Regions from separate parts of the Actinoplanes sp. NPDC048796 genome, predicted to be linked through region 1. Evidence: riboswitches for the same ligand, from Rfam matches in the RefSeq annotation. Region 1 holds a riboswitch; each other region holds the start of a gene.
The links. Region 1 has a riboswitch for cobalamin ahead of AB0C26_RS21495 (VWA domain-containing protein). Riboswitches for the same ligand answer to the same signal wherever they lie in the genome.

Region 1 (6,484 bases):
ACGGTCATCTGGAGGCCCGGGTCGCGCCCGACCACGGCGACGACGTGGCGATCCGCGAGGCGGTGCTGGTCGCCCTGCGCGGCCTGCCGGCCCGGCAGCGGGCCGCCGTGGTCCTGCGCTATCTCGCCGACCTGCCCGTCCACGAGGTGGCGGCCGCGCTCGGCTGCACCGAGGGCACGGTCCGCAGCAACGCCGCCCGCGGTCTGGACCGGCTCCGTGAGGTGCTCGGCCCGGCCGTCGTCCCGGACGGAGGACAACGATGAGCGACACCGACATCCGGCAGGCCCTGGCCCGCGCCACCGATCACCTCGAGGCCCCGCCCGACCTGCTCGACCGGGTCCGCACGGGCGGGCGGCGGCGAGTCGTGCGGCGCCGCACCCTGCTGGCCGGTGGGCTGGCCGCCGGCGTCGCCGGCACGGCCGCCGCCGGCTGGTTCCATCGGCCGCCGTCCGCGGTTCCGGCGGCGACCCGGGGCGATCTGGCCGGCGACCGGGACCTGCTCCGGCGCGTCCTTCAGACCTGGCACGAGATGGCCGGCCCGGGCGGCGCGCGGGTGCACTGGGCCGGGTCCACCCCGGCCGGCCCCGTGGCGCTGGTCGCTCAGCGGATCCAGCCCGCCTACGACGCCCTCGGCTTCGTCTACTCCGACGGCGACCGGCTCCGGACCACCGGCAGCACGTTCCACGTCCCCGCCGGCACGGTGCCGCCCGGCGCCGTGCTGGCCGGGCCCGCCCATGACGTCCTGGTCGTCGCCACGGCCGGGCGGGCGGTCGAGTTCTCGCCCGACTACCGCTTCGGCGCCGACGGGCGGGTCGAGCGCGGTTTCGCCCCGCTGCGCGCCGACGCCGACGGCATGGCGATCCGGCGGTTCCCGGCGGCCGACGGTGTCGTGCGCGTCGCCCTGCGGCAGCACGGCGACGACCCGGCGGTGCCGCTGGCCAACCTGCACGACGTCGTCGACACCGGCGGGGCCGACAACCAGATCCCCGAGCGGATCACGCGGGACCTGCCCGGCTGGGAGCGGGCGGGACGGGCCACCGCCGGCGGATGGGACATCCGCACCCTGCCCCGGTACTCCGACCCGCACGGCTACCACGCCTGGACCGGGCCCACCGAGTGGTACCTGCGTGCCGCCACCCCGGACGGCCGGCGCCTCGTGGTGCAGACCGTGGCCCTGGACGGATCCGCGCGCGTGTTCTGGATGCACGGCCCCGCCACCTCGGCGCCCACCCCGCACTACCTGGGCCGGCTGGAGGACGGCCTGGCGACCGAGATCCCCGGCGGCCCGAGCGTTCTCCACGCGCGCCTTCCCCAGCAGCTGGGCGTGGCCGTGGCCGCACTGAACTGTGCCCTGCGCTATCGCGCCGACGGCGGCTCCTGGCTTCCGGTGACCGGTCCGGCCGCGCTGCTTCCCGGCGCGGCCACCGAGCTCGAGGTCACTCCCACGCGGGGGCGGCCGATCCTGGTGCCTCTGCCGTGAGCGGCGCCGGGCGGGGCACTAGGTTGGAGGTCGGAAGGCGCTGGAGAGCTGGAGGCTGCGCATGGACGTCGTGATCGGGATCGACACCGGGACCACCGCGACGAAAGGGGTGGCGGCCGGGCCCGACGGGCAGTTGCGCGCGCTGGTCAGCGTTCACTATCCGCTCTCCGTGCCGGGACCCGGGCGCGCCGAGCTCGACCCGGCCCAGCTGCGCGACGCGGCCGTCAAGGCGCTGATCGACGTCGCCGCCGCCTGCCACGAGCAGGGCGACCGGGTCATCGCGGTCGGCCTCAGCGCGTTCCTGCACGCCCTCGTGCCCATGGACGGCGCCGGCGCGCCGCTCGGCCCCCTGGTCACCTGGGCCGACGGCCGGGCCGGCAAGCAGTGCGACGAGATCATCGAGGCCGGGCTCGGCAAGAAGCTCCAGGGGCGTACGGGCACGCCCGTGCACCCGATGTCGCCGCTGACGAAACTGGCCTGGTGGCGCGAGAACGACCCGGAGACGCTGCGGTCCACGCCGCGCTGGGGCGGGGTCAAGGAGCTGGTGCTGGCGGCGGTGGCCGACGAGCCGTTCCTGCTCGACCTGTCGGTCGCGTCCGGCACGGGGCTGTACGACATCCACGAGCGCCGGTGGGATCCCGAGGCGCTGGAGATCGGCGGCGTCCGGGCCGAGCAGCTGGCCGAGGTGGTCAGCACCACGCGGCGGCTGCGCCTGAACGCCGGCGTCGCCCGCGCGGCCGGCCTCGACCCGGCCACCCCGCTCATCATCGGCGCCGCCGACGGGCCGCTGGCCAACCTCGGCGTCGGCGCCACCCCGGCCGGGGTCGCGGCGATCTCGCTGGGCACCAGCGGCGCCCTGCGCACGGTGGTCGACCGGCCCACGGCCGACAAGGCGGGGCGGCTGTTCTGCTACGCGCTCACCGACGACCGGTGGGTGATCGGCGGCGCGGTGAACAACGCCGGATCGGTCGTGCGCTGGGCCGGCGAGAGCTTCGCGGGCGGGTTCGAGCGCCCCGGCGCCGAGGGCGAGGACGCCGACGAGCGCGACGCCGCCCTGCTCATCGAGGCGCAGGGGGTCGTTCCGGGCAGCGACGGGCTGCTCTGCCTGCCGTACCTGCTGGGGGAGCGGGCGCCGTGGTGGCGGTCCGGGCTGCGCGGGGCCTACCTCGGCCTGCGGCGCGAACACGGCCGGGCCCACCTGGTGCGCTCGGCCGTCGAGGGGGTCTGCCAGCAGCTGGCGCTGGTGCGGGACTCGTTCACGGCCGAGGGCATCGCGGTCACCGAGGTGCGGGCCACCGGCGGGGCGGTCGCCTCCGACCTGTGGGTGGGTGTGCTCGCGGCCGCGCTCGACCTGCCGGTGTCGGTGGCCGACACCCCCGAGGGCACCGCCCTCGGAGCGTGCCTGCTGGCCCGGCACGCGCTGGGTGAGCTGCCCGACCTCGACCACGCGGCCGCGCTCGTCCCGATCGGCGAGCCGACAGTGCCCGACCCGGAGAACGCGGAACTCTACGCCCGGCTGCGGCCGCTGATCGAGACGTCGGCCCTGGCCGTGCTCGACGTGGTCAAGGAACTCGACAAGCTGGCGCCCCAGCCGATCCCGGACACCGAAAAAGCGGTGAGCGACACCCCGCGTTGACGGCGCGGTGAGCCGTAGGAAAGCATGGCCCACGAGCGGTAGCGGAGGAACCCGGTGGAAATCCGGGACGGTCCCGCCACTGTGACCGGGGAGCGATCCGCCGAGAAGCCACGGCCGGCCAGGCCGGAAGGCGTGCGGGGAGCGCTGATCCGGGAGTCAGGAGACTCCGGCCGCTCGTGTCACTCATCGTGCGGGCGTGGACACCCGCACAGAAGGGATCCGCGTGACGCCGTACCCGTTCTCGGCCGTTGTCGGCCTGGCCGACCTGCGCCTGGCCCTGCTGCTCACCGCCGTTTCCCCCGCCGTCGGCGGGGTGCTGGTCCGGGGAGAGAAGGGCACCGCCAAGAGCACGATCGTGCGGGCCCTGGCCGCCCTGCTGCCGGACGTCGCCGTCGTGCGCGGCTGCCGGTTCGCCTGCGACCCGGCGGCGCCCGACCCCGCATGCCCCGACGGGCCGCACGCGCCGGACAGCCCCCACTTCCGCCGGCCGGCGACGCTGGTCGAACTGCCGGTCGGAGCCACCGAAGACCGCGTCGTGGGCACGCTCGACATTCAGCGCGCGCTCGCCGACGGGGTCAAGGCGTACGAGCCCGGGCTGCTCGCCGCGGCGCATCGCGGGGTCCTCTACGTCGACGAGGTCAACCTGCTTCCCGACCACCTGGTCGACCTGCTGCTCGACGCGGCGGCGATGGGCCGGGCCCACGTCGAGCGCGACGGGGTCTCGGTCAAGCACGCGGCCCGGTTCCTGCTGGTCGGCACCATGAACCCGGAGGAGGGCGAGCCTCGCCCGCAGCTGGTCGACCGGTTCGGCCTGGTGGTGACGGTGGCGGCGCCCCGCGACGCCACCGACCGGGCCGAGGTGGTGCGGCGGCGCCTGGCCTACGAGGCCGGCCCCGACGCGTTCGCGGCCCGCTTCGCCGGCGACGAGCGGGAGCTGGCGGCCCGGATCGCGGCCGCCCGCGAACGGCTGCCCCGGGTGGCACTGCCCGACCACGAGCTCGACCGGATCGCCCGGGTCTGCCTGGCCTACGGCGTCGACGGGATGCGCGCCGACATCGTGGTGGCCCGCTGCGCGGTCGCCCTGGCCGCCTGGCACGGCCGCGACGTGGTCACCGCCGACGACGTCCGGGACGCGGCCCGGCTCGCCCTGCCGCACCGCCGCCGGCGCGACCCGCTCGACCCGCCGGGGACCGACGAGGAGAAGCTCGACGAGGCCCTGGCCGAAGCCGACGCCCAGCAGCAGGAGGCCGAGCGCGAGGCTCCACCGCGGCCCGGCGGCGCCACGGACACCGGCTCCGGTGACGACACGGACCCCGAGGACGACCCGCCTTCACCGGGCGGCGGGCCCGGCGGCGGAGGCCCCGGTCCCGACGACCGTGGCCCGGCGCCCCGGCCGAACGGCGGCGGCGACAGCCCGGCCGATCACGGCCCCGGCCAGGAACAGGCTTCGAAGCCGCCGGCCGGCGGCCAGGAACAGCCCTCCCCGGCGGCGGCCGCGCCCGCCGGCGCCGCCTACCGCCCCCGGAACCTGAGCATCGCCCGGCGCGGCGTCGGCGGCCACGCCGGAAAGCGCTCCCCGGCCTACGCCCGGCGCGGGCGGGTGGTCGGCTCGCGGGTGCCTCAGGGCAAGCTCGCCGGCGCTCCCCACCTGCCCGCCACGCTGCGCGCGGCCCTCCACCGGCGCGGCCGGGACGCGCGGACCGGCAGTGTGGTTCATCCCCGGGATCTGCGCGAGGCGGTACACGTCGGGCGGGAAGCCAACCTTGTGCTCTTCGTGGTGGACGCCTCCGGGTCGATGGCGGCCCGCAAGCGCATGACGATTGTCAAGACTGCTGTGCTCTCGCTGCTGCGGGACGCCTACCAGCGGCGGGACCGGATCGGGATGATCACGTTCCGGGGGCACGAGGCCGAGCGGGTGCTGCCGCCCACGTCCAGCCACGAGGTCGGCGTCATGCGGCTGGCCAGTCTGCGGACCGGGGGACGTACGCCGCTGGCCGCCGGGCTGCGTTCCGCCGCGGCCACCATCGCCACCGAGCGCCGCCGCGATCCGCGCCGGCGGCCGCTGCTGATCGTCGTCACCGACGGGCGCGCCACCAGCGGGCCCGACCCGGTCACGGTCGCGCCCGCGCTGGCCGGCGTGTCCACGGTGGTCGTCGACTGCGAGACCGGGCCGATCCGGCTCAACCTGGCCGGGCGGCTGGCCACGGCGCTCGGCGCCGACCTCATGCCGTTGGAGGCGCTGGAGATGAGGGGCGCGGCAGCTTGACCTTGCCGGCCGCGACCGGGTGGTGGACAGCTGTCGAGACGCCGGGCGGTTCCGGTCACGCCGAGCGTGCCCGCGCCGCCGACGGCCGTGCCGGAGGAAGCCGCCGGCAGCCGGAAGGTGCGCGGGCCGGGAGAGCGGACGGCCCGCCTGGCGTGCGGGTCGTGCGGGAGGGTTGCGGGCGTGGCCCGGTCGGTGCCAGTGACGCGTACGGGAAAGGAAGTGGGGTCTGATGCCGCAAGGGAAAGTGGCCAGCGTGCCCGATGACGGGCTGACGACGCGGCAGCGGCGGCGGCAGGCTGTGCTCGCTGTGCACACGGGGCACGGCAAAGGCAAGTCGACGGCGGCGTTCGGGATGGCGCTTCGGGCCTGGAGTGCCGGGTGGCCCGTGGGGGTGTTCCAGTTCGTCAAGTCGGAGAAGTGGCGGGTCGGTGAGGAATCCGCGCTCAAGGCGCTCGGCGCCACCGGCGGGGCGCCCGTGACCTGGCACAAGATGGGTGAAGGGTGGTCGTGGATCCAGCGGGCCGGATCCGAGCGCGACCACGCGGCCGAGGGGTGGGCGCAGATCAAACGGGACCTGGCGGCGGAGACGCACAAGTTCTATGTGCTCGACGAGTTCACGTACCCGCTGAAGTGGGGTTGGGTCGACGTGGACGACGTCGTGGCGACCCTGAACGAGCGGCCCGGCACCCAGCACGTGGTGATCACCGGGCGGGACGCGCCGCAGGCGCTGCTGGACGCGGCCGACCTGGTCACCGAGATGACGAAGGTCAAGCATCCGATGGACGCGGGCCGCAAAGGACAGCAGGGCATCGAATGGTGAGCATTCCCCGCGTCGTCATCGGCGCGCCGGCCTCGGGACACGGCAAGACCACTGTGGCGACCGGGCTGCTGGCGGCGTTCGCGCGGCGCGGTGTGCCGGTGGCGCCGTTCAAGGTCGGGCCCGACTACATCGACCCCGGTTATCACGCGCTGGCCGCCGGCCGGCCGGGACGCAACCTCGACCCGGTGCTGGTGGGGGAGGACCTGATCGGGCCGCTGTTCGCGCACGGCAGCCAGGGCGCGTCGCTCGCGGTCGTCGAGGGCGTGATGGGCCTGTACGACG
Region 2 (6,484 bases), on a different contig from region 1:
CCACGGCCGTGAGCAGCAGCGCGGCGCGGGCCCGTTCGGCTCGCACGCCCAGGGCCAGCGCCAGGTCGTCGCCCAGTTCCAGGGCGCGCAGGGGCGCGGCCAGCCCCAGGGCCACCGGAAGCAGCAGCACCACCGCGACCACGACCGGCGCGACCTGTCCCCAGGACCGGCCGGCCAGGCTGCCGGTCAGCCAGATGGACGCCTGCTCGGCGGTGTAGATGTTCGCGGTGTTGAGCAGGTAGGCGGTCACCGAGGTGAGCATGGCGGTGACGCCGATGCCGACCAGCACGAGCCGGTAGCCGGTGACCCCGCGGCGCCTCGACAGCAGGTAGATGGCGGCCGCGGTGGCCGCCGCCCCGGCCAGCGCGCCTACCGCCACGGTTTGCGGGCCGGCGGCCAGGACGACGATGAGGAACACCGCGACCGCGGCCGCCCCGGCGTTGATGCCGATGATGTCCGGGCTGGCCAGCGGGTTGCGGACGACCCGCTGCACGATCGCCCCGGACAGCCCGAACGCCGCCCCGACGGCGATCGCGCCGAGCGCGCGGGGCAGGCGCAACTCGAGGACGACGTACGCGCTGCGCCGGGTCGCGCCGTCGCCGCCGGCCAGCACGGTGAGCACGTCGGACAGCGGCATCGGATAGTCGCCTCTGGTCAGCGAGACGAGCAGCGCGCCCAGCCCCACCAGCAACGCGACCACGGTGACCACGACCGCCCTCCGGTCGGCGTGGCGCTTCACAGCTCGGCCAGCTTGCGACGGCGTACCAGAGCCACGAAGAACGGCGCCCCGGCGATGGCGGTGACGATTCCGGCCTGGAGCTCCTGCGGCCGTGCCACCACGCGGCCGAGCACGTCGGCCGTCAGCAGGACGATCGGGGCGAGGACGGCCGCGTACGGCAGCAGCCACCGATGCCCGGGTCCGGCCAGGGCCCGCGCCATGTGCGGCACGGTCAGGCCGACGAACGCGATCGGCCCGGCCAGGGCCACCGCCGTGCCGGTGAGCACCACGGCGGCCAGTGCGGCCGTGGCCCGGCCCACCATCAGGCCCTGCCCGAGCGAGCGGGCCATGTCGTCGCCGAGGGCCAGCGCGTCCAGCGCCCGCGCCGACAGCACGGCCAGCGCCGCGCCCACCGCCAGGAACGGCAGCGCGGTCCGGATCACCGCCGCGTCGGCCGAGGTGAGGGCGCCCACCGACCAGTACCGGTAGGCGTTGAAGGTGTTGATGTCGAGCAGCGTGAGCGCGGTGGTCAGGCCGCCCAGGAACGCGGTCGCGGCCGCCCCGGCGAGGGCCAGCTTGACCGGCGTGGCCCCGCCTCGCCCGTACGAGGCCAGGGTATGGACCCCCAGGCCGGCCAGCGCGGCGCCGGCGAAGGAGAACCAGACCCAGCCGCCGAAGCTGTGCACGCCGAAGAGGGTGATGCCCAGGACCACGGTCAGCGCCGCGCCGGCGTTCACCCCCAGCACCTCGGGACCGGCCAGCGCGTTGCGGGTCAGCCCCTGCAGCAGCACGCCGGAGACGCCGAGCGCGGCCCCGGCGAGCAGGCCGACCAGGGTGCGCGGCACCCGCAGGTACTCCACGATCCGCTGCACGTCCGAGCCGTCCGGGTGCAGCCAGGTGCCGAGCGCCGCCCGTACGCCGATGGTCTGGTTGCCGAGCAGCACCGAACCGGTCGTGGCCGCCGCCAGCACGGCGACGGCCACGACCAGGCCCACGGCGCGCCGGCTCAGAACTTCTCCGGGTGCAGGAGCTTGGCCAGATTCGCGACGGCGTCGGCGTTGCGGACGCCCGGGGTGACCTCGGCGAACGTGACCGCGTAGATCCGGCCGGCGCGGACCGCCGGCACGTTGGCCAGCGCGGGATCTTTCTTGAGCCCGTCGATGACGTCCTGTGCCCCGGACGGTCCGACATCGGCGCCGCAGCAGGCGGGGACGACGATCACGTCGGGCTCGCGCCGGATCAGCTCCTCGGTGCCGACCCGGGTGAGCCGGCCCGGCACGTCGTCGAAGGCCTGGGTGCCGCCGGCCTTCTCGATGATGGTGGTGGCGACGTCCCCGGTGCCGAAGACCCGCAGTTCGCCGCCGCCGGGCCGGTTGAGCATGGCGACCCGCGGCCGGGTCACGCCGGTGAGCTTGCTCCCGGTGTCGGCGACGGTCTTCTTCATCTTCGCGACCAGCTCCTGGGCCTCGGCTGTCTTGCCGAGCACCTGGCCGAGGCCGGTGAGGTCGCCGTAGACGCTGTCGAGGGAGACGTCGTTGGCGGCCAGGTCCTTCTGGTCCTTGCCGTCGGCCGACGGGCAGTACTGCGAGAACAGGTACGACCCCATGCCGATTTTGTTCAGTTCGGCCCGGGTGCCGAGGCCCTCGGGGGTGAAGGCACCGGTGAAGCCGGAGACGACGAAGTCCGGGTCGAGCCGCAGCACCTCTTCGCGGCTCGGGTACTCCTCGGGGTAGTAGGCCGGCGTGAACCGCGCGGCGTACTCGGGGAGCAGCGGATTGTCGAGGTAGGCGGCGCCGACCACCTTGTCGCCGGCGCCGAGCGCGTACACCGCCTCGATGGCGTTGTGGAAGGCGGCGAAGATCCGCGCCGGCGGTGTGCCGGTGGGCACGGCGATCCCGCAGTTCGTGATCGACGCCTCGGTGGGCGGCTTGTCCGAGGCCTCGGACGCGCCGCCACAGCCGGCGAGAAGACCCACTGCCAGAACGGCAGCGAGCCAGGACACAGGGGACCGTACGGCGCGTACGCGCATCGGGACCGCCTTCCAGCACCTCGTGGACGGGTCGTTGCGGTGCCGTGGCCGGTCTCCTGGCTGACGGGATGATGCGCCGGCGGCCGGCCTTCCCAGGCGGTTACGCCCAGTGACCTCACGGTGGCTCCGGCATCCCGTTCACAGTGGCGAGGGCCGCGCCGGTCTCACACCGGCTTCCCGAGCACCACGGCCCGACCACCATAGCCGCCGCACCCCGTCATGATCATCCGGGGCGGCGGCCCGGGGCCGGGATCACCGAGAGGTCCAGCACCGGCGGAATCTCGGCCACACCCGGCCCGCCGGCCTCGACCCAGGCGACCAGGTCGGCCTCGACCGCGTCGCTGAGGACCAGGCCGAACCACACCGGCGCGGCGCCACTCCGCCGGGCGGCGGGCGTGGGGTGCACCACCATCACGTTCGCCTCGTCGCATACGTCGAGGCACCGGCTGGTCCGTACGCGATGGGCCGGCGCCAGCGCCGACCGCAACCGGTCCAGCTGGGCGTCGTGGTCGACCGACGGGTGCTTGAGCGCGTTGCCGCAGCAGCAGTCCCGGCAGACGGTCAGGGTGCATCCTCGCATCCGGACACGGTAGCCGCGGTCAGGCACGGGCCGCCGACCGGTGCTTACCGGCGACGAAGAACCAGGTAGCGGTGCCGGCGAGGGCCACGCCCAAGGCGGCGAGACCGATCAGGACGCCGGCGGGAACGCCGCCTCCGGAGCCGGCCGGCGGGGTGGCGGTGGTGGCCGCCGCCGGGGGCAGCGCGGGGTCGTCGACGGTGAAGACGTACGAGCCCTGGACCGTGTGACCGTCGACCGACACCACCCGGTAGGCGACCGTGTAGGTGCCGTTGCCCAACGGCTCGCGCGGGACGATCGTGCCCTTCGCCGTGTCGACGGCGGGGGTGGAGGCGGCGATCTGGCGGCGGGCCGCGTCGCTGAGGGCGATAGTGGTGAACGACGGGTTGAGGCGCTGGCTGAACTCCAGGGTGATCGCCTCGGGGGCCTTCGTCAGCACGGCCTCCCTGGCCGGGCTCGTGGCGACCAGCTGGGTGTGCGCCCACGCCGGCGTGCCGGGCAGCAGTACCGCCACCAGCGCCGCGAGCCCGAGCAGAACCTTTCCGAGGTACGTCATGTGAGCACTTCCTCGCCGATCCAGCCGTCCTCGGTGCAGCCGGGTGGCACGGCGAAGACCGCCGAGCCGATCGGGGTGATCCATTCGTTGAGCAGGTCCTTCTCGGCCAGACGCTGCTGGATGGGCACGTACTGCCGCTCGATGTCGCCCTGGTACGAGGCGAAGATCAGCCCGCTGTCGGGGTGCCCGGCCGCGTTCGGGGCGGCGTCGTAGTTGTACGGCCGGCGCAGGATCTTCAGCGCCGGGTCGGTGACGTGGGCCCGGGTCACGTGGGCGAAGTCCGGCATGACGGGCAGGCCGGTGGTGTCGAGCGCGGCGAAGTCGGGCTCGTCGTGTTCCCTCGTCCCGGTGAACGGCGCCCCGCTGACCATCCGGCGGCCGACCGCGTTCTCCTTGTCGCCGACGCTGAGCAGATCCCACTTCTCGATCTCGGCCCGGATCCGGCGCACGACCAGCGTGGTGCTGCCGTCCGGCCGCCACACCGCCGTGTCCCTCGCGGCCCCGGCCGGGTTGGCCGTGCCGTCCAGCTGGCCGAGCACGTTGCGCTGGGTGAAGCCCGGTTGCTGCACGCCGTACGCGCGCCGGAAGCCGATCTGCGCCCACCGGACCGCCCCGAACGGCCGGGCGTCCTTGACGAGCATGCGCTGGGCGTGCGCGACGGTGAGCGGGTCGTCGGCGCAGATCTGCAGCAGCAGGTCCCCGCCCGACCACCGCGCCTCCAGCCGGTCGATCGGGAACGCCGGCAGATCCTTGACCGGCGACGGCAGCCCGGCCGCCCGGTACAGGCCCGGCCCGAAGCCGAACGTGACGGTCAGCCGGGCCGGCAGCACGGCCAGCTGGGCGTCGGTGTCGCCCAGGGCCGGCTCCCCCGCGGTGAGCCGGCGGGCGTCGTCCGAGAGCAGCCGCATCATCCGGCCCAGCGCCCGCCGGTCGGTGCCGGCGGGCAGGGTGAGGGCGACGAACGAGGCGTGCGCCGGCGGCTCGGTGGTCACGCCGGCCTGGCGTACGCCGTGGAAGGCAACGACGTCCGAAGCCGCGACCGCTGACGCTTCCTCCCGGGTCGCGAGGAAGCCCGCGGCGGCGCCGGCCCCGGCCAGCGCGCCGCCGGCGAGCAGGTAGCGGCGGCGGAGCCTCACATGCCCGCCATCGACGGCGCGGCGCTGGGGGCGTAGCTCTCCCCCGCGCCGGTGAACGGCTTGGCCACCGCGCTGAACTGGACCGTGCCGCCGTCGCCGAGGGTGAGGGTGAACCGGAGCTCGTCGCCGGGCTTGATCGGCGCCGACGGGTCCATGATCATCAGGTGGTCGCCGCCGGGCGAGAGCTCGTGGGTGCCGCCGGCCTTGATGACGAAGCCGCCCTCCTTGGGCCGCATCACCATCTTCCCGTCCTGCATGGCCATCTCGTGCAGCTCCATCGGCGAGACGGAGGTGGCCGCCTTGACCACCGTCACGTCCTTGCCGGTGCCGTTCACCAGGGTGCCGAAGGCGGCGGTCATGCCCTTGTCCACGGCCTTCACCCAGGGGTCCCGGACCGTGAGGGAGCCCTCCTCAGTGGACTTGGCGGCGGACTGGGAACCGCAACCGGCCAGAGCGGCGACGACGAGAGCGAGAGCGAACGACCGACGAGCGATGGTATACATCGTTATCTTCCTGTTTGAGGGGCTTTGCGGACTTAGTCGGACGCCGAGCCGCGAAAGTTCCCGCCGTCCTTGGCCGACGCGGCGGCCAGGAAAGCGTTGTAGCGGGCCAGGTCGTCCTGTTCGCCCGAGGCGTCGGCCCGGTCGGCCGCCCGGTCCAGGCGAACCTGCTCCCGCTCGTCGCTACGGATCCACTGCCGGACCAGCAGCAGCATGATGACGGCGGCCGGCAGCTCACCGAACGCCCAGGCCAGCCCGGCGCCGAGCCGCTGGTCGGCCAGCAACGACGAGGCCCAGGACGGGTGGACGGCGCTGTACCAGTCCAGGCCGATGACGGTCGTCGCCTGCAGCAGCACGAAACCGAAGAACGCGTGCGACACCATCGCCAGGAAATGCACCAGCGTGAGCAGCGCCGGGTGCACGCGCCGGCGTCCCGGGTCGACACCGATCAGCACCCAGAACAGCAGATAGCCGGCCAGCACGAAGTGGGCCAGCATGGCCAGGTGACCCAGGTGGTAGCGCATCAGGGTGCCCAGCAGCCCGCTGAAGTACAGCCCGTACAGGCTCGCGACGTAGATCGCCAGCGCCACGACCGGGTGAGTGAGAAAGCGCGTGTACCGGCTGTGCAGCGCGATCAGCAGCCACTCCCGCGCGCCGCGGACCTGCGGATCGGACGGCTTGCGCAGCGCGCGCAGGGCCAGCGTGACCGGCGCGCCGCCGACCAGCAGGATCGGCACCACCATCGAGAGCACCATGTGCTGGACCATGTGCACGCTGAACAGGACGTACGAGTACCGGACGACCCCGAGGCCGGTGATCGCCGCCAGCACCACCATGCCGCCGGTCCAGCTCGCCGTGCGGCTGACCGGCCACGCGTGCCCGGCTCGGCGCAGCCGCAGCACCCCGGCCAGGTAGAAGAAGACCCCGGCGACCGTGATCGTCAGGAAGAACATGTCCGGCAGCGGGTT
Region 3 (6,484 bases), on a different contig from region 1:
GGACCACGACGGCGATGCGGCGGGCGGTCTCGCGCGGTGAGAGGTCCGTCAGCGCCGTGCCGTCGACGGTCACCGTTCCGGTGGGGGTGCGCAAGGCCCCGTACAGCAAGCGAAGAAGTGTGGTTTTGCCGCTGCCGTTGGGGCCGATCAGGCCGAGCACGCGCCCGGGCCGCGCGGTCACGCCGACGCCGTCGATGACGGGATTCGCGCCGTAGCGCCAGGACAGGGACGACGCGGTGATCACTTGAAGCGCCGCACGATCTTCTCGAGGCCGTCGACCGAGAGCGGGGACGGTGGCTCGGTGAAGTTGAACAGCTGGGTCATGACGTTGCCGCTCCGGACGGCCTTCAGCTTCTCCGAGCCGGGCAGGCCGGTCAGCGCCTTCTCGACGGCCTCGGGATCGCCGTCGCTGTGCAGCAGGATCAGTACGTCGGGGTTGCGCCCGAGGATTTCCTCCAGCGTCACCTCGAAGACGCGCTCCTCGCTGTCGCCGAAGACGTTCGTGAAGCCCGCGGCTTCCAGCTGGGGGTGGGCCATGCTGGTGCTGCCGTACGCGTACGTCACGCCGCCGCCGACCGTCGGGTACAGGACCGCGGCCGTACGGCCGTTCCCCGTCTTCTCGATCTTGGCGACGCGGTCCTTGAGCGCCGCGGCCGCCGTGGCCGCCTGCCCGGGACGGTTGAAGACCTTGCCGTACGTCTCCAGCTGTGTGTAGACGTCGTCGAAGGTCGGCCCGACGGTGCTGTTCGGGCACATCGCCGGCTCCTCGAGCAGCGGAATGTCCACTGCGGAGAGCGTGTCGCGTGACAGGTTGTCGACCTGGCCGAGGACCAGGTCGGGCTGCTGGCTGATCACCACCTCCGGGGAGATCTGAAGGTGGCCGCTGGTGTCGGTCTTGTCGGTCAGCAGCGGGATCCGGTCGAGCTCGGCCAGCGTCGCCGCGTCGTAGTACTCCTTGGGGTACGCGCCGGCGCGGGCGGTGACCCGGTCGAGCACGCCGAGGTCGTGGAGGTAGGGCACGGCGGCGCTCTTGAGCAGAACGACCCGTTCGGGGGCCTGGTCGAAGGTGACGTCGACCCCGCAGTTGGTGACGACGACGGCCTCGGCGTCACCGGCCGCGTCGGCGGCGCCGCAGCCGGCGAGGGTGAGGGCGAGGAGGGTGGCGGCCAGTTTCTTCATCTCAGACTCCGGTGGCGTGCAGGCGGCGGATGAGGATCAGCAGGAACGGGGCGCCGAGCAGCGCGGTGATGATGCCGATGGGGATCTCCTGCGGGGCCAGCACGACGCGGGCCACCACGTCGGCCCAGACCAGCAGGATCGCGCCGAGCAGCGCGGCCACCGGCACCACGCGGGTGTGGGTGGCGCCGACGATCCGGCGGGCCAGGTGGGGTACGACGAGCCCGGCGAAGCCGATGCTGCCGGAGGCGGAGACGAGCACGCCGACGCCGAGCGAGACGACGATCAGCAACCGCATCCGGAACCGGTCGGGGGAGACACCGAGCGTGTGCGCGGTCTCGTCGCCGACGGCGAGGGCGTCGAGCCGGCGGCCGCTGACGGTCAGGTAGGCGATGGTGCCGCCGATGACGAGCGCGGCCACCGCCAGCAGCGCGTCCCAGCGGGCCAGGCCGAGCGAGCCGAGCAGCCAGAACATCACCGAACGGGAGCCTTCGGCCGAGCCCGACGCGAAGATCAGGAAGCTGGTGAGGGCGTAGAGCGCGTAGCCGACGGCGACGCCGGAGAGCAGCAGGCGCATCGAGGTGACCCGGCCACCGCCGCGCGCGATCAGGAAGACGAGCAGCGACGCGGCGAGCGCGCCGAGGAAGGCGCTGGCCGACAGGGCGTACTGACCGAAGCCGGCACCGACCCCGAAGAGGATGGCCGCCGCGGCGCCGCTGGAGGCGCCCGAATTGATGCCCAGCAGATACGGGTCGGCGAGCACGTTGCGCACCATCGCCTGCAGCGCCACGCCGCAGGTGGCAAGACCGGAGCCGACGAGCATTCCCAGCAGCACGCGGGGAAGCCGCACCTGCCAGACGATGGCCTCCTGCGGCGGCGTCCAGGTGACGTCCGACGGGAAGCCGATCAGCCGGTGCCCCAGGATCTTGGCCACGGTCACCGGGCCGATCCCGATCGCGCCGGTGCCGACCGCGATCACCCCCGTGGCGATCAGCCCGGCGACCAGGCCCAGCACCCAGAGGGTCGTGCGGCGCCGTCGGGCGGTCAGCCCCAGCACATCGGCGGACACCACAAACCCCCACAGTTGGTTGTTGCCAAAGATGTGCAACAACCTAACAGCATGATCAGTGGCCGATGAAGGCAGTGGCCCCCAAGGTGGTTCATCGAATCGGCCGTTCGGCTGTTGTTTTCCGGCCGGCAACCGGGCCACCATCTGGAGCCACGTGACTCCGGAGTGTGGAGGTGGACGGATGGAGCGCCGCGTACCTCTGAACAGTCGCAGAATCGCCGGAGCGACCCTGACCGTCAGCACGATGGGCGGCTACAGCGTCACCCTCGACGGCACCGACATCGGCTACATCCACGCGGGCGTCAGCGACGACTGGCACGCCTACCGCCGCCGCCCCGGCCAGCCCGACGAATACCTGGGCCACTTCGCCATGGAGGAGGCGGTGGGCCGCATCACGATGCCGGGCCGCGACGAACGCCCGGGTCAGTAACCCGCTGCCGGCAAGCTCGCGGCGCTTCCCGCGCACGCCGACACGGGGTTCCGGATCGGCGACGGCCATCCCGGCACCCGGCCCTGGAGGCACGGCGCCGCCGGAGCGGCCCTCAGCAGCGGCCGACTGTCATGATCGTCACGTTGAGTGAGGGATGCTCGGCGACGAGCATTGGCTGGTGATCTCTGAGTTGGTGGGTGACCTCATCGCCGGGGCCGTGGGCGGCGAGCTGGGGGAAGCGCTCGGACGGCTGCGGATCGGGCGGGCTCGGGCGGGCGTCGTGCGGGTTGAGGCGGCGCTCAAGAGACCGGGGCGCCGGTGGCGGCACGGCTATCTCGATCTCGGGGCGGACGGCCTCCGCACCTGGGTGCCACGGCTGGGGTGGCGGGTTCCGCTGGGTGAGCTTCGGGTCGGGCGGGAGCTGGGAATGACGCGGGCCGAGCGGCTGTGGTGGCTTGACCCGGAGTTGCGGGTGTTCGCGTACGGACGGATGAAGCTCGCCGTTTGGCCGGCGGATGTCAGGAAAGTCCGGGGCTGAGAACCACCAGCGGGGCGGTGTTCACAGGCCGAGCACGATCCGAGGTGAGCAGGGCGGTCAGTAGCGTGGCCAGGTGGCGGAACGAGAACAGGTCAGGCCCGCGGTATCCGGCGATCTCGCCCTGAGGTTCGAAATGGGTGGGGCGGACCAGACCACCTGGGCTCCTCGGGGACGGCCGGGTGAGGCGTGACGAACCGGCACAGCAGGACGTGGCCGTTCTCGTCGAGGATGAGGGCGCGGGCTGCGGTACGGCGGTTCGGCGGCACGGGCGCAGGGTAGCCGGTGGGCGACCGGTGATCACGGGAGGCGACACGCCGATCACAGCATCTGGTGTTGTCGCTTTGGGGGTCCGCCCATATATGGTGTCTCACGCAGCTGGTTCGGCCGCGCCGTCACGGTGCGGCCGAGGCAAGAGGGAACCCGGTGTGAGTCCGGGACTGCCCCGCAGCGGTGAGTGGGAACGAAAGCCGTCACACAGCACTGGGCGCGAGCCTGGGAAGCGACGGCCGGTAGGAAGAAGCTGAGCGCCCACGAGTCCGAAGACCTGCCAGCGCGCCGCACGCCGTCCGGTGTGCGGCGGTCGAAGGCCGCGTGGGACGGCCGACGCCACCAGTCGGCCGTGCCGTGGCCGTCGGCGTCTCCCGCGTGCCTTCACCCAGGCGAGGGAGACATGGTGCGGGTACGCAAACGCGACGGCGATCGGGAAACGGTCGACGTCAGCAAGATCGTCAAGGCGGTCGAGCGCTGGTCCGGCGATCTCGACGAGGTCGACCCGTTACGGGTCGCCACGAAGACCATCAGCGGGTTGTACGACGGTGCCACCACCGCCGAACTCGACAAGCTCTCCATTCAGACGGCGGCCGAGCTGATCGGCGAGGAGCCGCAGTATTCGAAGCTGGCCGCGCGGCTGCTGGCCGCGCGGCTGCTGGCCGCGTACGTGGACAAGGAAGTCCGCCTGCAGGGGGTCGCGAGCTTCTCCCAGTCCATCCGCTACGCCCATCAGCTGGGGCTGATCGGGGATGAGACGGCCGCTTTCGTACGGCGTAACGCCCGCAAGCTCGACGACGCGATCGACGGGGACGCGGACCGCCGATTCGAATACTTCGGGCTGCGTACCGTGGCCGATCGTTATCTGCTGCGGCATCCGCATTCCCGGGATGTCGTCGAGACGCCGCAGTATTGGCTGCTCCGGGTGGCCTGCGGTCTCTCCGGGAACGCCAACGAGGCGATCGGTTTCTACCGGCTCATGTCGTCGCTGGCCTACCTGCCGAGTTCGCCGACGCTGTTCAACTCCGGCACCCGGCACACGCAGATGTCGTCGTGTTTCCTGGTCGACTCCCCCAAGGACGAGCTCGACTCCATTTACGAGCGCTACCACCAGGTCGCGAAGCTGTCGAAGTTCTCCGGCGGCATCGGTGTCTCGTGGAGCCGGATCCGGGGCCGGGGCGCTCTGATCCGCGGCACCAACGGCAGATCCAACGGCATCGTCCCGTTCCTCAAGACGCTCGACGCCGGGGTCGCCGCGGTCAACCAGGGCGGCCGCCGTAAGGGCGCCGCGTGCGTCTATCTGGAGCCGTGGCATCCCGACGTCGAGGAATTCCTGGAACTGCGCGACAACACGGGTGAGGAGTCACGCCGTACCCACAACTTGAATCTGGCCAACTGGATCCCGGACGAGTTCATGCGCCGGGTCGAGGCCGACGGCGACTGGTCGCTGATCGACCCGTCCGACGCGCCGGAACTGCCCGACCTGTTCGGTGAGGCGTTCGACGAGGCGTACCGAAGGGCCGAGAAGAAGGCGGTGAAAACCGTCAAGGCCCGCGACCTGTACGGGCGGATGATGCGCACGCTCGCACAGACCGGCAACGGCTGGATGACGTTCAAGGACCCGTCGAACCGGCTGTCGAACCAGACCGGCGCGCCCGGCAACACCATTCACCTGTCGAATCTGTGCACCGAAATCCTCGAGGTCAACTCGGACGACGAGACCGCGGTCTGCAACCTCGGCTCGGTCAATCTCGGCGCGCACCTCGCCGGCGGTGGCGTCGATTGGGAGAAACTGCGCGAGACCGTGCGTACGGCAGTGGTCTTCCTGGACCGGGTCATCGACATCAACTATTACCCGTCGCCGCAGGCCGCCAGGTCGAATCCGCGGTGGCGGCCGGTCGGGCTCGGCTTGATGGGCCTGCAGGACGCTTTCTTCCAGCTGCGGCTGCCGTTCGACTCGGCCGAGGCCAGGGAGCTGTCCACCCGCGTACAGGAGGAGATCTTCCTGACCGCGCTGGAGTCGTCGGTGGCGCTGGCCGAGCGGTTCGGCCCGCATCCGGCGTATCCGGAAACGCGGGCGGCGAAGGGGGATCTGCATCACGAACTGTGGGGCGCCACTCCCGCCCAAGCCGATCGGTGGGCCGCCCTGAAGGCCCGGATCGGCGAGCACGGCCTGCGGAACTCGCTGATGATCGCGATCGCTCCGACCGCGACGATCGCGTCGATCGCCGGCTGTTACGAATGCGTCGAGCCGCAGGTGTCCAACCTGTTCAAGCGCGAGACGATGTCCGGCGAATTCCTTCAGATCAACTCCTATCTCGTGCGGGAACTGAAGGCCCGCGGCCTGTGGACCGCCCCGATCCGCGAGCGGATCAAACGGGCCGAGGGATCGGTGCGGGGAATCACCGAGCTGCCGGCCGAGGTGCGCGAGCTTTTCCGTACGGCGTGGGAACTTCCGCAGCGGGCCCTGATCGACCTGGCCGCCGCCCGCGCCCCGTACATCGACCAGTCGCAGTCGCTGAATCTCTTCATGAGCGCGCCGACCATCGGCAAGGTCTCGTCGATGTACCTCTACGCCTGGAAGACCGGCCTGAAGACCACGTACTACCTGCGCTCGCGACCGGCGACGCGCATTCAGCAGGCGACCGTGCCGGTGCTTTCCCCGGCCGAGGCCTGCTCCCTGGAGAACCCCGAGTCATGTGAGGCCTGCCAGTAATGCTGCTCGACCCCGGAATGGACCTGACCCTGCGGCCGATGAAGTACCCGCACTTCTTCGACCGGTTCAAGGACGCCATCAAGAACACCTGGACCGTCGAGGAGGTCGACCTGCACGGCGACCTCGCCGACCTGGCCAAGCTCTCGCCCGCCGAACGGCACCTCGTCTCGCGGCTGGTGGCCTTCTTCGCCACCGGCGACACCATCGTCGCCAACAACCTCGTGCTCAACCTCTACCAGCACGTCAATTCGCCGGAGGGGCGGCTCTACCTTTCCCGGCAGTTGTTCG

Region 2: another riboswitch for cobalamin. It lies ahead of AB0C26_RS40145 (ABC transporter substrate-binding protein); the one in region 1 lies ahead of AB0C26_RS21495 (VWA domain-containing protein).
Region 3: another riboswitch for cobalamin. It lies ahead of AB0C26_RS40120 (ribonucleoside-diphosphate reductase subunit alpha); the one in region 1 lies ahead of AB0C26_RS21495 (VWA domain-containing protein).

The regions. Positions count from the first base shown of each region.
Region 1 covers NZ_JBEZGO010000004.1:611,592-618,075, reverse strand. The annotation lists gene AB0C26_RS21510 (SigE family RNA polymerase sigma factor) at 1-263, shown strand, start outside; gene AB0C26_RS21505 (hypothetical protein) at 260-1,480, shown strand; gene AB0C26_RS21500 (gluconokinase) at 1,542-3,116, shown strand; cobalamin riboswitch at 3,161-3,283, shown strand; gene AB0C26_RS21495 (VWA domain-containing protein) at 3,313-5,382, shown strand; gene cobO (cob(I)yrinic acid a,c-diamide adenosyltransferase) at 5,612-6,202, shown strand; gene AB0C26_RS21485 (cobyrinate a,c-diamide synthase) at 6,196-6,484, shown strand, end outside.
Region 2 covers NZ_JBEZGO010000017.1:83,637-90,120, forward strand. The annotation lists gene AB0C26_RS40135 (iron chelate uptake ABC transporter family permease subunit) at 1-739, opposite strand, end outside; gene AB0C26_RS40140 (iron ABC transporter permease) at 736-1,713, opposite strand; gene AB0C26_RS40145 (ABC transporter substrate-binding protein) at 1,725-2,693, opposite strand; cobalamin riboswitch at 2,776-2,951, opposite strand; gene AB0C26_RS40150 (hypothetical protein) at 2,971-3,312, opposite strand; gene AB0C26_RS40155 (copper resistance CopC family protein) at 3,347-3,880, opposite strand; gene AB0C26_RS40160 (Dyp-type peroxidase) at 3,877-5,016, opposite strand; gene AB0C26_RS40165 (copper chaperone PCu(A)C) at 5,013-5,519, opposite strand; gene AB0C26_RS40170 (cytochrome c oxidase assembly protein) at 5,552-6,484, opposite strand, start outside.
Region 3 covers NZ_JBEZGO010000017.1:75,409-81,892, forward strand. The annotation lists gene AB0C26_RS40095 (ABC transporter ATP-binding protein) at 1-244, opposite strand, end outside; gene AB0C26_RS40100 (ABC transporter substrate-binding protein) at 241-1,179, opposite strand; gene AB0C26_RS40105 (iron ABC transporter permease) at 1,181-2,287, opposite strand; gene AB0C26_RS40110 (hypothetical protein) at 2,427-2,675, shown strand; gene AB0C26_RS40115 (hypothetical protein) at 2,830-3,213, shown strand; cobalamin riboswitch at 3,573-3,780, shown strand; gene AB0C26_RS40120 (ribonucleoside-diphosphate reductase subunit alpha) at 3,884-6,196, shown strand; gene AB0C26_RS40125 (ribonucleotide-diphosphate reductase subunit beta) at 6,196-6,484, shown strand, end outside.